Regions from separate parts of the Priestia sp. 10L35 genome, predicted to be linked through region 1. Evidence: riboswitches for the same ligand, from Rfam matches in the RefSeq annotation. Region 1 holds a riboswitch; each other region holds the start of a gene.

Region 1 (3,276 bases):
CTAATGGGAATGGGTCTTGTCGGAGAATACATTGGCAAGATTTTTAACGAAGTGAAACAGCGTCCTAAATATGCGATTGAAAGAGATTTATATACAAAACACTCATTAGACAAACAAAAAGATTTGCTTATGCATTAATTTAAGAAGCTTCTCCTAAATGGAGAGGCTTTTTTTGTTAAAGCGTTTATCATAATTTTTGAGTGAACAGGAAATGCTACTACTAAAATTTCTAAGGAGATCAAAATCTATGAAAAGACTATTTTATACAGTCAGCACTTTTTGTTTTGTTTGGCTTGCTTTTGCAGCCATTCATGTCAGCGCTCTTTCGATTGAGAAGCTTCCAATGAAGAAATCATCTGAACAATGGTCGGTTGAACTGACAAAAGCGAGCATGACGGGAGATAATCAGCTAAAGTGGAAAAATAACGTCTATCATACATATGGATTAACCGTTGAAAACATTGGAAAAGACGTAGAGCGCGTGCAGGTCCAAGCTTTTCGGCACGAAGGAAAAAACAAGGCGAAATACAGCTTGTTTTCTCCTATTGAAAGGTCTAACTTAAGCAAAAGCGGTCAGCGTTTTCGCTACGCGAATTTTGCTGTTCCTGGAAAAGCGGCAAGTTTAGACATTATGATTAACTGGACGGACGAACGAGGCAATCATCAACAACATTTTGAATTTAAATAAAAGTCTTCGCTTAGGCGAAGACTTTTTTTGCAGGAATTTATCCTCGCATGTGGAAAACGAACACGAAAGGAGAGATCCATAATGATTGCAAAAGCTACTGAAGAAGAATTACAGGAAATTCGGATGAAATCTGCTGATGCGCTGTTTGAAGGAACGATGAAGCAGTTTCATCCGTCAGCTGAACGCGTAAATGAACTAGTTGGTAGTGCCTTTGAAAAAGGCTGTTATTATTTAGTTTCAAGACAAGAAAATAAACTCGCAGGCTGGGGTCTTATCGGCCCATCTACCGACTTCTTTTCAAAAGAAGAAATTGGCTTTATCTACGAATTATATGTTGTACCCGAATACCGCGGGCAAGGTTTAGCCAAGCCGTTAATGCAAAAAGCAATTGATGAATTGTCTATCAAAGGATACCCTGAAATCAGACTCAGCGTTCATGCTGGGAATTTTGCACAGCATGTGTATCGTGAACTTGGCTTTGTAAATAAACAAATATCAATGAGCTTCCAAGTGGCAAAACGTCCGTAACGTTGATGAATGTCAGCGAGTCCATAAAACATAAGATGTTATACATGCGATGAGGTTCGGTAATGAAAGTAAAAGTAAATAAGTAGCCCAAACAGCGCCTTTATCTAGTACTTCAACGGCTCCTCCAGCTGTATTGTCTGAGGAGGGGGGGGCTTCAAGCGCGTTCATAATCAAAGCCGCTGCTGCTAAAATAATCCCTCCAATACTTCCGGTTGTTTTGACAATTGCAATATGGAAAGTAGATGAAAAGGCAATGCTGAGAAGCAGCAGCAAGCTTCCCAAAAAAGCAGATAACATATATCGTTTCATGTGCTCACCATCCTTTATGAAAGCATACCATATTTTACTTCTTTTTTCTTTTTATTGAAAAGCTATTGACGTAACCTATAAAACATATTAGAATAGTCAGAAATAATTTAAAAACGAAATATTCTTATCTAGAGAGGTGGAGGGACTGGCCCTTTGAAACCTCAGCAACCACAATTATTGAATGGTGCTAATTCCAGCATAGCCTAGCTCTGACAGATAAGAAGAGGAATCTTTTTCTATGATGAAATCCTCTTCTTAGGAAGAAACATTTCGTATAGAAAAGGTGATGACATTGAATAATACACAAACGAATTTATGCATTAATGATTATTTAGATCTATACTTATTAGCAAAAGAAATAAAAGACGAAACGTGGCAGCAGGAAATTTTAGCCGCGCTAAAAACGCATCAAAATCGTTCATTTGAAGAAAAACAATCCGCCCTAGTTCAAGAGATATGGGAAGATTTTAAACAGTTAAATGAAGATATTTCTTTTACGTATCGCTTAATTCAAGAAGAGCCAACTAACGAACAATTTCAGGCTAACTTAAGGCACTTGAGAGAACGGCGGATTACGCTGAGCCGTGAGTTATATTTAGCTAAAAAACAGTATGTTGAACACACGCAATAAAAAGATCCGCTTGAGAAACAAGCGGTTTTTTTGCGTAAAAATGTTAGAATCGTTATATTTCGGGTAGTAAATAGATAAGACAAGCAAAGGAGGGATAGCAGTGGCCCAAGGTGTATTGTGTGAAGTGAATGAGTGCATGTATTGGAAATCCGGAAATAAATGCAGTGCAGAGTCCATTTACGTTGTGAGTCCTGAAAGTAGTCACCATGTTTCTGAAACGGAAGAACCTGGCTGTAAAACTTTTGAACCCGCGAGATAAATGCTAGTTTTTATAAAAAAGCATAAAATGAACGATGCGCTGACGGAATTGAGTCGGCGTTTTTCTATTTTTTTAAAATACTATTACTTAGGTGCAATAATAAATACATAGTAAAAAAGCAGTGCCTATGTCTAATTGTGCGTTTAAACAAAATGATAAGATAATTTTTTTGTTTTTCGACAAAAGAAAAGTGAGAGAAAGGTGATAGAATACAAATATACAGCCTAGCTGTCTTTTAGCACAAATTTATATGAAAGCGCTAACAAAAAAGGCTGTGTTCATCTCGTTTTGACAGATTGGAAAAAGGGGAGACGTTTATGCAGGGGAAAACTCAGGGGAAAGAATTGAAACGCGGGTTAGAAGAAAGACATGTGACGCTGATGTCCTTAGGAGCAGCCATAGGGGTAGGACTGTTTCTTGGATCTGCATCTGCTATTAAATTAGCAGGGCCAGGAATATTATTGGCGTACGGATTTAGCGGAATGATTATGTTTTTTATTATGAGAGCACTTGGAGAAATGGCGATTCAAAAACCTGTTGCAGGTTCATTCAGCAAGTACGCACGCGACTACTTAGGGCCGCTTGCTGGTTATTTAACAGGTTGGAACTACTGGTTTTTATGGGTTGTAACATGTATGGCTGAAATTACAGCCGTTGGTATTTATATGGGGTATTGGTATCCGGATGTACCAAACTGGATTTGGGCGTTATCGGCGCTTGTCATTATGACAACGGTTAACTTCTTAGCTGTTAAGGCATATGGTGAACTGGAATTTTGGTTTGCACTTATTAAAATTTTAGCGATTGTATTAATGATTGCCGTTGGATTATTAATGATTGTGTTCGGAATCGGCAACGGCG
Region 2 (3,276 bases), 160 kb from region 1:
TGATATGTGTAAAGCCATTGATAAAGGCATGATTATCGGCGAAACGTATCTGCTTGAAAAATCTGGCGGCAAAAACGGTGACTACAAGCGTACGGAAGCGTAAAGGAGGTACATAATGAGCGTACATGAACATAAAGCCAAAGCAACACAGCCCGTTCGCTGCAAAGTCATTACGGTATCAGATACACGCACAAAAGAAACCGATAAAAGCGGCGCGCTAATGATCCAACTTCTGAAAGAACACGACATGCAGGTCGCTTCCTATGAAATTGTAAAAGACGACCAAACGTCGATTCAACAAGCGATACTTGCCGGATGCAGTGCTGAGGACATTGACGTTGTTCTCACAAACGGCGGGACTGGCATTACAAAACGAGACGTCACAATTGAAGCCGTTCAAGCGCTGATTCATAAAGAAATCGTTGGGTTTGGCGAGCTGTTTCGCATGCTGAGCTACACCGAAGACATTGGCAGCGCAGCAATTATGAGCCGGGCAATTGCCGGGACGATTAACGAAAAAGCCGTTTTTTCTACACCAGGATCAAGCGGTGCTGTTCGTCTAGCTATGACCAAGCTGATTTTGCCTGAACTTCGCCACGTTGTGTGGGAATTAAACCGGCAGCGCTGACAAAATGCCTATGCACACGCATAGGCATTTTCATTAATCATAGTCTTTATGTACCCACTCATCTTCTGGAATGCCTAAATCTTCTCCAGAAAAACGCTCTTCTTTAAACGGATCTCCTCTAAGATGAAAGCCGTTTTGCTCCCAAAAGCCAGGATGATTTTCATCAATAGCTTCAAAGCCTCGAAGCCATTTAACACTTTTCCAAAAGTACAAATGCGGAACAACCAATCGCAGCGGATATCCGTGCTTAGCTGTAAGCGGCTCTCCGTTAAAGGAATGAGCGAGAAGAATATCGTCTCTCAGTAAATCTTTTACCTCAATGTTTGACGTATAGTCATTATCTCCATGTAGCATGATGTATTTACTTTTTAACTCCAAGCCAACTGCTTTTAAAAAGTCTGTAAACAGCACGCCCGTAAATTCATTATCAAGCTTTGTCCATCTCGTTACGCAGTGAATATCACATTTCACCGTTGTTTGCGGCATGTCCAATATATCTTGATACGAAAGCGTCACTTCTTTGTTTACTAATCCAAACACTCGAAGCGTCCACTCCTCTAAGTTATACTCCGGCACGTCGCCTTCATGTAAAATCGGAAAGCGCTCCGTTACTACCTGACCCGGAGGCACTCGTCCTTCATACCTTGGATCAATTTCTGGTGTTTTCATTCGTTTGATACGGTCTGCTTTGTTCAAATTATCACCTCATTGTTTTTTATACATAAAAAGCCCTTCCTTAAATAAATAAGGAAGAGCTTTGTTTCAGCTTCTTCCTTATCTCTAAGAGCAGTACACTCTTAAGGATTTGGCACCATTCTGTCATAGACAGCGGTTGCCGGGTTTCACAGGGCCAGTCCCTCCACCTCTCTTGATAAGGAAACAAATTGTATTTGTTTTATGTAATAAAGTCAGTATTAAGCTTTTTGTCATAATTGTCAATATTATTTTTCTTTTCCGCAAAAAAACTTTAAAAACAGGTAGGGTTATAAGATTTTAGTAGACTAAAATACCATGTAAAACCTTTACCCTTCTCCATCAATCATCGTATACTTCTTGGCAAAGCGCTTAGAATAAATTTGCTCATCCTCTTGTCCATCGTTAAAAACAAGTCGGTTATGATCAATATCTTTTTCTTTTAACATATAGCCTTTTTCATTCATCATATGAATATATTCATCTAAATGTCCTTTTTTCACCATATAGTGAAGAGCATCATCTGAATCTGTAGTCCTCGCTACATCTTGACTTCCCACTTCTAGCTTGAATACAGCTGTTGCTGTTTGAACGGGACGATAATCTCCAAACAATCTTTCCCAATTTAATAGCAGCAGCGCGCCGGAAATTATTATACACCCTCCAGCCGCCACGGTTAGTACAAATCGCTTTGACACTACTTTCTCTCCTTTACATTCTTTTTCTTCTATTTAATACAACGGATTGCCCTAAACTTGTTTTTACGCCAAGCCCTAGATACACGGCAGCACCTAAAGCAATTGAAATACAAGATGTGCTCATCGCAAGTGAAGATACAGACAGCTTATTTTCTAAAAAATAGTGAGAAGTATAATTGCCGATAATCACAGCGGCTGACATTACACTTACTAATAAAACAGGTGTCAACGCAGCTTGTCCCAGTGATTGAACTCGGTAAGAAATGGATTTTTCAATTAAATAAAAGTTATATATAACCGATACACCATACCCTCCGTAAGTCGCGACAACCGGTCCAATTTCTCTTAAGCTTGAAACCAGCAGTACGTTTAATACTATCTTCACAACAATTCCTAAGCCCAAGCCTAAAATTAGCTTCTTTTGCTGATTAATTCCTTGGAGAATTGCGGCTGTTACTGTAAAAAGAGCAAATAAAATGGCAGCAGGCGCGTACCATTGTAAAACAATTCCACCGATTTCAGGACTGTTTTTTTCTCCAAAAATCATCATATATACCGGCTTGCCTAATAAACAAAGCCCCACGGCAGCAGGAAGAGTAAAAAATAACAGCAGCTGCAGCGTTTTTGTAATTTCCCCTTTTACTTCCCGTAAATTTCCTTGCACAAAGGAAGACGTAATGCCCGGAATCAGTGACATGCTGAAGGCAGTCGCTAACGATACTGGCACCATCACCAAAATCTGGGCTAATCCAATAACGGAGTTGATCGTTTCAGCTTTAGCTTGTCCATATCCTATTGATTGAAAGAGCATGTTAATCGTAAACGTATCAATATTTTGATAGATAGGAATAGCTAAACCAACTAATACAAACGGAACGGCGTACGTTACAAGCTCTTTGGACATTGAAGAGAACGAAACGGACTTATTATTCTTTCCGCTGTTCACTTCTTTCATAATCAACCGCTTGCGCTTCAAATAAACCGCTCCAAGAATCCCAATTCCCCCTACGCCTCCAATAAACGCTCCAAACGTGCCGATTCCAACAGCTTTTGTCATTGTGCTATGAAAAAGGTGAATAACAGCGTATGCTCCTGCTAAAATGAACAACACTCGCACTATTTGTTCAATAATCGTACTTAGCGCGGACGGTCCCATAGACTGGTTACCTTGAAAGTAGCCTCGTAATAGACTCATAGGCGGGATAACAATTAAAGCAAAGCTTACCATTTGGATGACATACACTACGTCTTTTTGAC
Region 3 (3,276 bases), on a different contig from region 1:
TGCGCTGAATCACATGAGGCGCTGTTCGAGTCAAATATTCGTTGCAGCCTTCATATTCTTCGCCGCCAAAATCTTCAGCGGTTAAATCAGCATCTTGAATCATCGTTCCCATTGCTCCATCGATGACGAGTATTCGCTTCTTTAGTTGTTGTTCGATAAGTGAGCTCATTTATATCTTCCTTTCTGATGTAACAAGTTGCTTGTCATGAATATAGCGTGTTAGAATTTCGGTCATTTCATAGCGCATAAACGGCGTAATTAAGTAAATACCGTCAAATAACTCATATGCTGTATCAATTAAGTTTTTTGCAATCGCAAGACCTTCGACTTCACCGCGGATTCGGTCATTTCCCGTTGCATCCATGCGTTCTAGAATATCTTCTGATAATTTAATTCCAGGTACTTCATGGTGAATAAATCGAGCATTTCTTGCGCTTGTTAACGGCATGATACCGATATATACCGGTGTTGTTAAATGTTTGGTTGCTTCATATACCTCTTCAATTTGCTTAGTTGAATAGAGAGGCTGAGTAATGAAATAGTGAGCCCCGCAGTCGATTTTCTTTTCCAAACGCTGAACGGCTCGGTCTAAGTGACGCACGTTTGGGTTAAAGGCAGCTGCAATGGAAAAATTGGTTTTTTGACCAAGTGGTTTGCCGGAATAAGATAGTCCTTCATTAAACTGAGCGATTAAACTAATCAAGTCAAATGAAGATAAATCGTAGACCGAAGTGGCGCCAGGGAAATCGCCAACTTTCGACGGATCACCGGTAATTGCAAGTACTTGATTCATTCCTAGCGTATGAAGTCCCATTAAATGAGATTGAAGTCCAATTAAATTTCGGTCGCGACAGGTAATATGAATAAGCGGTCGTGCTTTTGTTTCTTGCTGCATCAGTGTTGCCATTGCCAAGTTGCTGATGCGAGGTGAGGCAAGAGAATTATCAGCTAATGTAATAGCATCTACGCCGACTTTATCAAGTGCTTTTGCGCCTTCTAAAAATTTCGTCGGACCAAGCTGTTTAGGCGGATCTAGCTCGACGATAACCGAGCGGCGCTTCTTCACAATTTCATGCATATGAGGTTTATCCTGCTGCTCACGCTCTTGAACCGTAACGGCAGGTCTCATTTTAACAACTTTGCTTGTAATCGGAGGCAGGTCTTTTAAGGCAGATGACATTGCGCGTACGTGAGCTGGTGTTGTACCGCAGCATCCTCCAATTAAGCGAACCCCTTGTTCGCGGAATAAACGCGCGCTTTCTACAAAGTAGTCTTCATTTGTTTCATATTCCAGCTTTCCTTCCACATACGCCGGAAGGCTGGCATTAGGGTAAGCAGATAAGAAAGCACGATCAGGAAGCGGTACTTCTTCAAGAGACTGAATCATATGATAAGGACCTAAACGGCAGTTTAGCCCGACAACATCTGCTCCCAGCGCCTCTAATTCTTTTAATGCATCTGCTAAAGGACGGCCATCTTGCAGTACGCCAATATCATGCAGGGAAACGTGAGTAATAATAGGCTTATCCGTTTCTTTTCTTGCCAGTGTAAGAACGGTTTTTAATTCTTCGAAATCATAGTATGTTTCAAACAAAAGGCCATCCACGCCTTCATTTAAAAGCCAAAACATCTGTTCACGAATGCTTCGCTTAACCTCTTCTAAACTAATAGCGTTTTTTTGGAAAGAACGAATTCCGCCGAGTGTACCAACCACGTAAGCCTGATCTTTTGCAGCTTGTTTCGCTAATTTTACACCAGCAACATTGATGTCTTTGACTGAATCTTCTAATCCATAACGGGCAAGTTTTTGATAATTAGCAGCGTACGTATTTGTTTGAATAACGTTTGCACCAGCTTCTACATAGGCTCTGTGAATACGAGAAACCTCTTCTGGTTTGGTGATGTTTAGTTCTTCAAAACAGCTGTCAATACCGTGTGAGTAAAGGAGGGTACCAGTGGCACCATCCCCAATTAAAATTTTAGACTTTAAATCTTCAAGTAACCCCATGTCAAAACCTCCTTAAATTGTTCCGCTTCTATTTCACGAGTGATTCGTTTTATGCAATATGCCGATAAAATAGAAAAAGTCTTCTTAAGAAGAAGACTTTTTTCGCCTTCTTATCTTCCAAGCAATAAATTGCTTGCTGGATTTAGCACCATGTCTCTAACGACTGGTTGCTGAGGTTTCAAAGGGCCAGTCCCTCCACCTCTCATGATAAGAATCAATTGTATATAATTGAAACATATTTTTTTAAATAGAAAGAATACTTATTTAATAATTTATCTGATTTTTAGAAATTATACAACAGTAAATTGTGAATTTCCAGCAAATATTGAGGAAAATTTAAAAGCTAAAGGGGAAATATCCGTATATTTTGTTTGAAAATGACTGTTATGTTAGGGGTTAAGGAGTTTTTTGTGAGAAATACAAAAAGAAAATGAAAAAAATAAACCAAAAGGCACAAGCACTGGGATATGCGTAGATTTACATGTAAAAAGGCTCGTCTTTTTTTTATCGTTTCTACATATAGTGAACTATGAAGGGTAGAAGGGTGATGGGCATGAAAAGGTGGAAACTCACGCTGCAGGTTGCTGCTACGTATGTAGGCACCGTTGTAGGAGCCGGTTTTGCAACAGGCAAGGAAATCGTTCAATTTTTTACACAGTACGGGGAACTTGGAATGGTCGGAATTTTGGTCAGCGGCTTGTTTTTTATTTGGCTAGGTTCAAAAATGATGCTGCTTTCGCACGCAATTGGGGCTTCTTCTTATCAGCAGCTTAATACATATTTATTTGGTGATGTGCTTGGAAAAGTGGTAAACGGTGTAATGATTGTCATTTTATTTGGAGTAACTTCAGTCATGCTAGCGAGTACGGGAGCAATAGGAAAAGAACAGTTTGGGCTGTGGCCTCCTGTTGGGATGATTTTTACAATTGTTTTAACTTATATATTTATCGCAAAAGGAATTAACGGTATTTTAATGGTTAATTCTCTTGTTGTGCCGATGATGCTTTCATTTGCTTTTATCATCTTTATGCCGAATATCAGCTATTTCTCACTGATTCAAACGAAGCCGGATTTAACGCTCGTCACGCAGTGGAAGTGGGCGGTTAGTCCCTTTTTATATATTTCCCTGAATCTAGCTTTGGCTCAGGCCGTTTTGGTCCCATTAGGAAGCTCGGTGAAAGATAGGAGCGTGATTACAAAAGGGGCCTTAATAGGAGGATGTGTACTTACGTTTATGCTTGTTTCTACTCATCTTGCCCTTTCCAATT

The links. A riboswitch is a leader RNA that binds a small molecule or an ion and turns the genes downstream of it on or off. The one in region 1 is predicted to bind S-adenosylmethionine.
Region 2: it holds a riboswitch for S-adenosylmethionine, as region 1 does, so the genes downstream of both, AC1DEF_RS05570 (sulfite oxidase-like oxidoreductase) here and AC1DEF_RS04705 (hypothetical protein) in region 1, are expected to answer to the same signal.
Region 3: it holds a riboswitch for S-adenosylmethionine, as region 1 does, so the genes downstream of both, AC1DEF_RS16970 (bifunctional homocysteine S-methyltransferase/methylenetetrahydrofolate reductase) here and AC1DEF_RS04705 (hypothetical protein) in region 1, are expected to answer to the same signal.

The regions. Positions count from the first base shown of each region.
Region 1 is NZ_JBFTKA010000001.1:919,412-922,687, forward strand. It holds gene AC1DEF_RS04685 (glycosyltransferase family 2 protein) at 1-138, shown strand, start outside; gene AC1DEF_RS04690 (hypothetical protein) at 248-688, shown strand; gene AC1DEF_RS04695 (GNAT family N-acetyltransferase) at 770-1,216, shown strand; gene AC1DEF_RS04700 (hypothetical protein) at 1,229-1,525, opposite strand; SAM riboswitch class I at 1,647-1,748, shown strand; gene AC1DEF_RS04705 (hypothetical protein) at 1,812-2,156, shown strand; gene AC1DEF_RS04710 (DUF1540 domain-containing protein) at 2,257-2,415, shown strand; gene alaP (alanine permease AlaP) at 2,733-3,276, shown strand, end outside.
Region 2 is NZ_JBFTKA010000001.1:1,074,993-1,078,268, reverse strand. It holds gene moaC (cyclic pyranopterin monophosphate synthase MoaC) at 1-103, shown strand, start outside; gene AC1DEF_RS05575 (MogA/MoaB family molybdenum cofactor biosynthesis protein) at 116-628, shown strand; gene AC1DEF_RS05570 (sulfite oxidase-like oxidoreductase) at 662-1,324, opposite strand; SAM riboswitch class I at 1,400-1,506, opposite strand; gene AC1DEF_RS05565 (hypothetical protein) at 1,651-2,019, opposite strand; gene AC1DEF_RS05560 (putative polysaccharide biosynthesis protein) at 2,033-3,276, opposite strand, start outside.
Region 3 is NZ_JBFTKA010000004.1:266,224-269,499, reverse strand. It holds gene metH (methionine synthase) at 1-169, opposite strand, end outside; gene AC1DEF_RS16970 (bifunctional homocysteine S-methyltransferase/methylenetetrahydrofolate reductase) at 170-2,008, opposite strand; SAM riboswitch class I at 2,116-2,222, opposite strand; gene AC1DEF_RS16965 (YkvI family membrane protein) at 2,562-3,276, shown strand, end outside.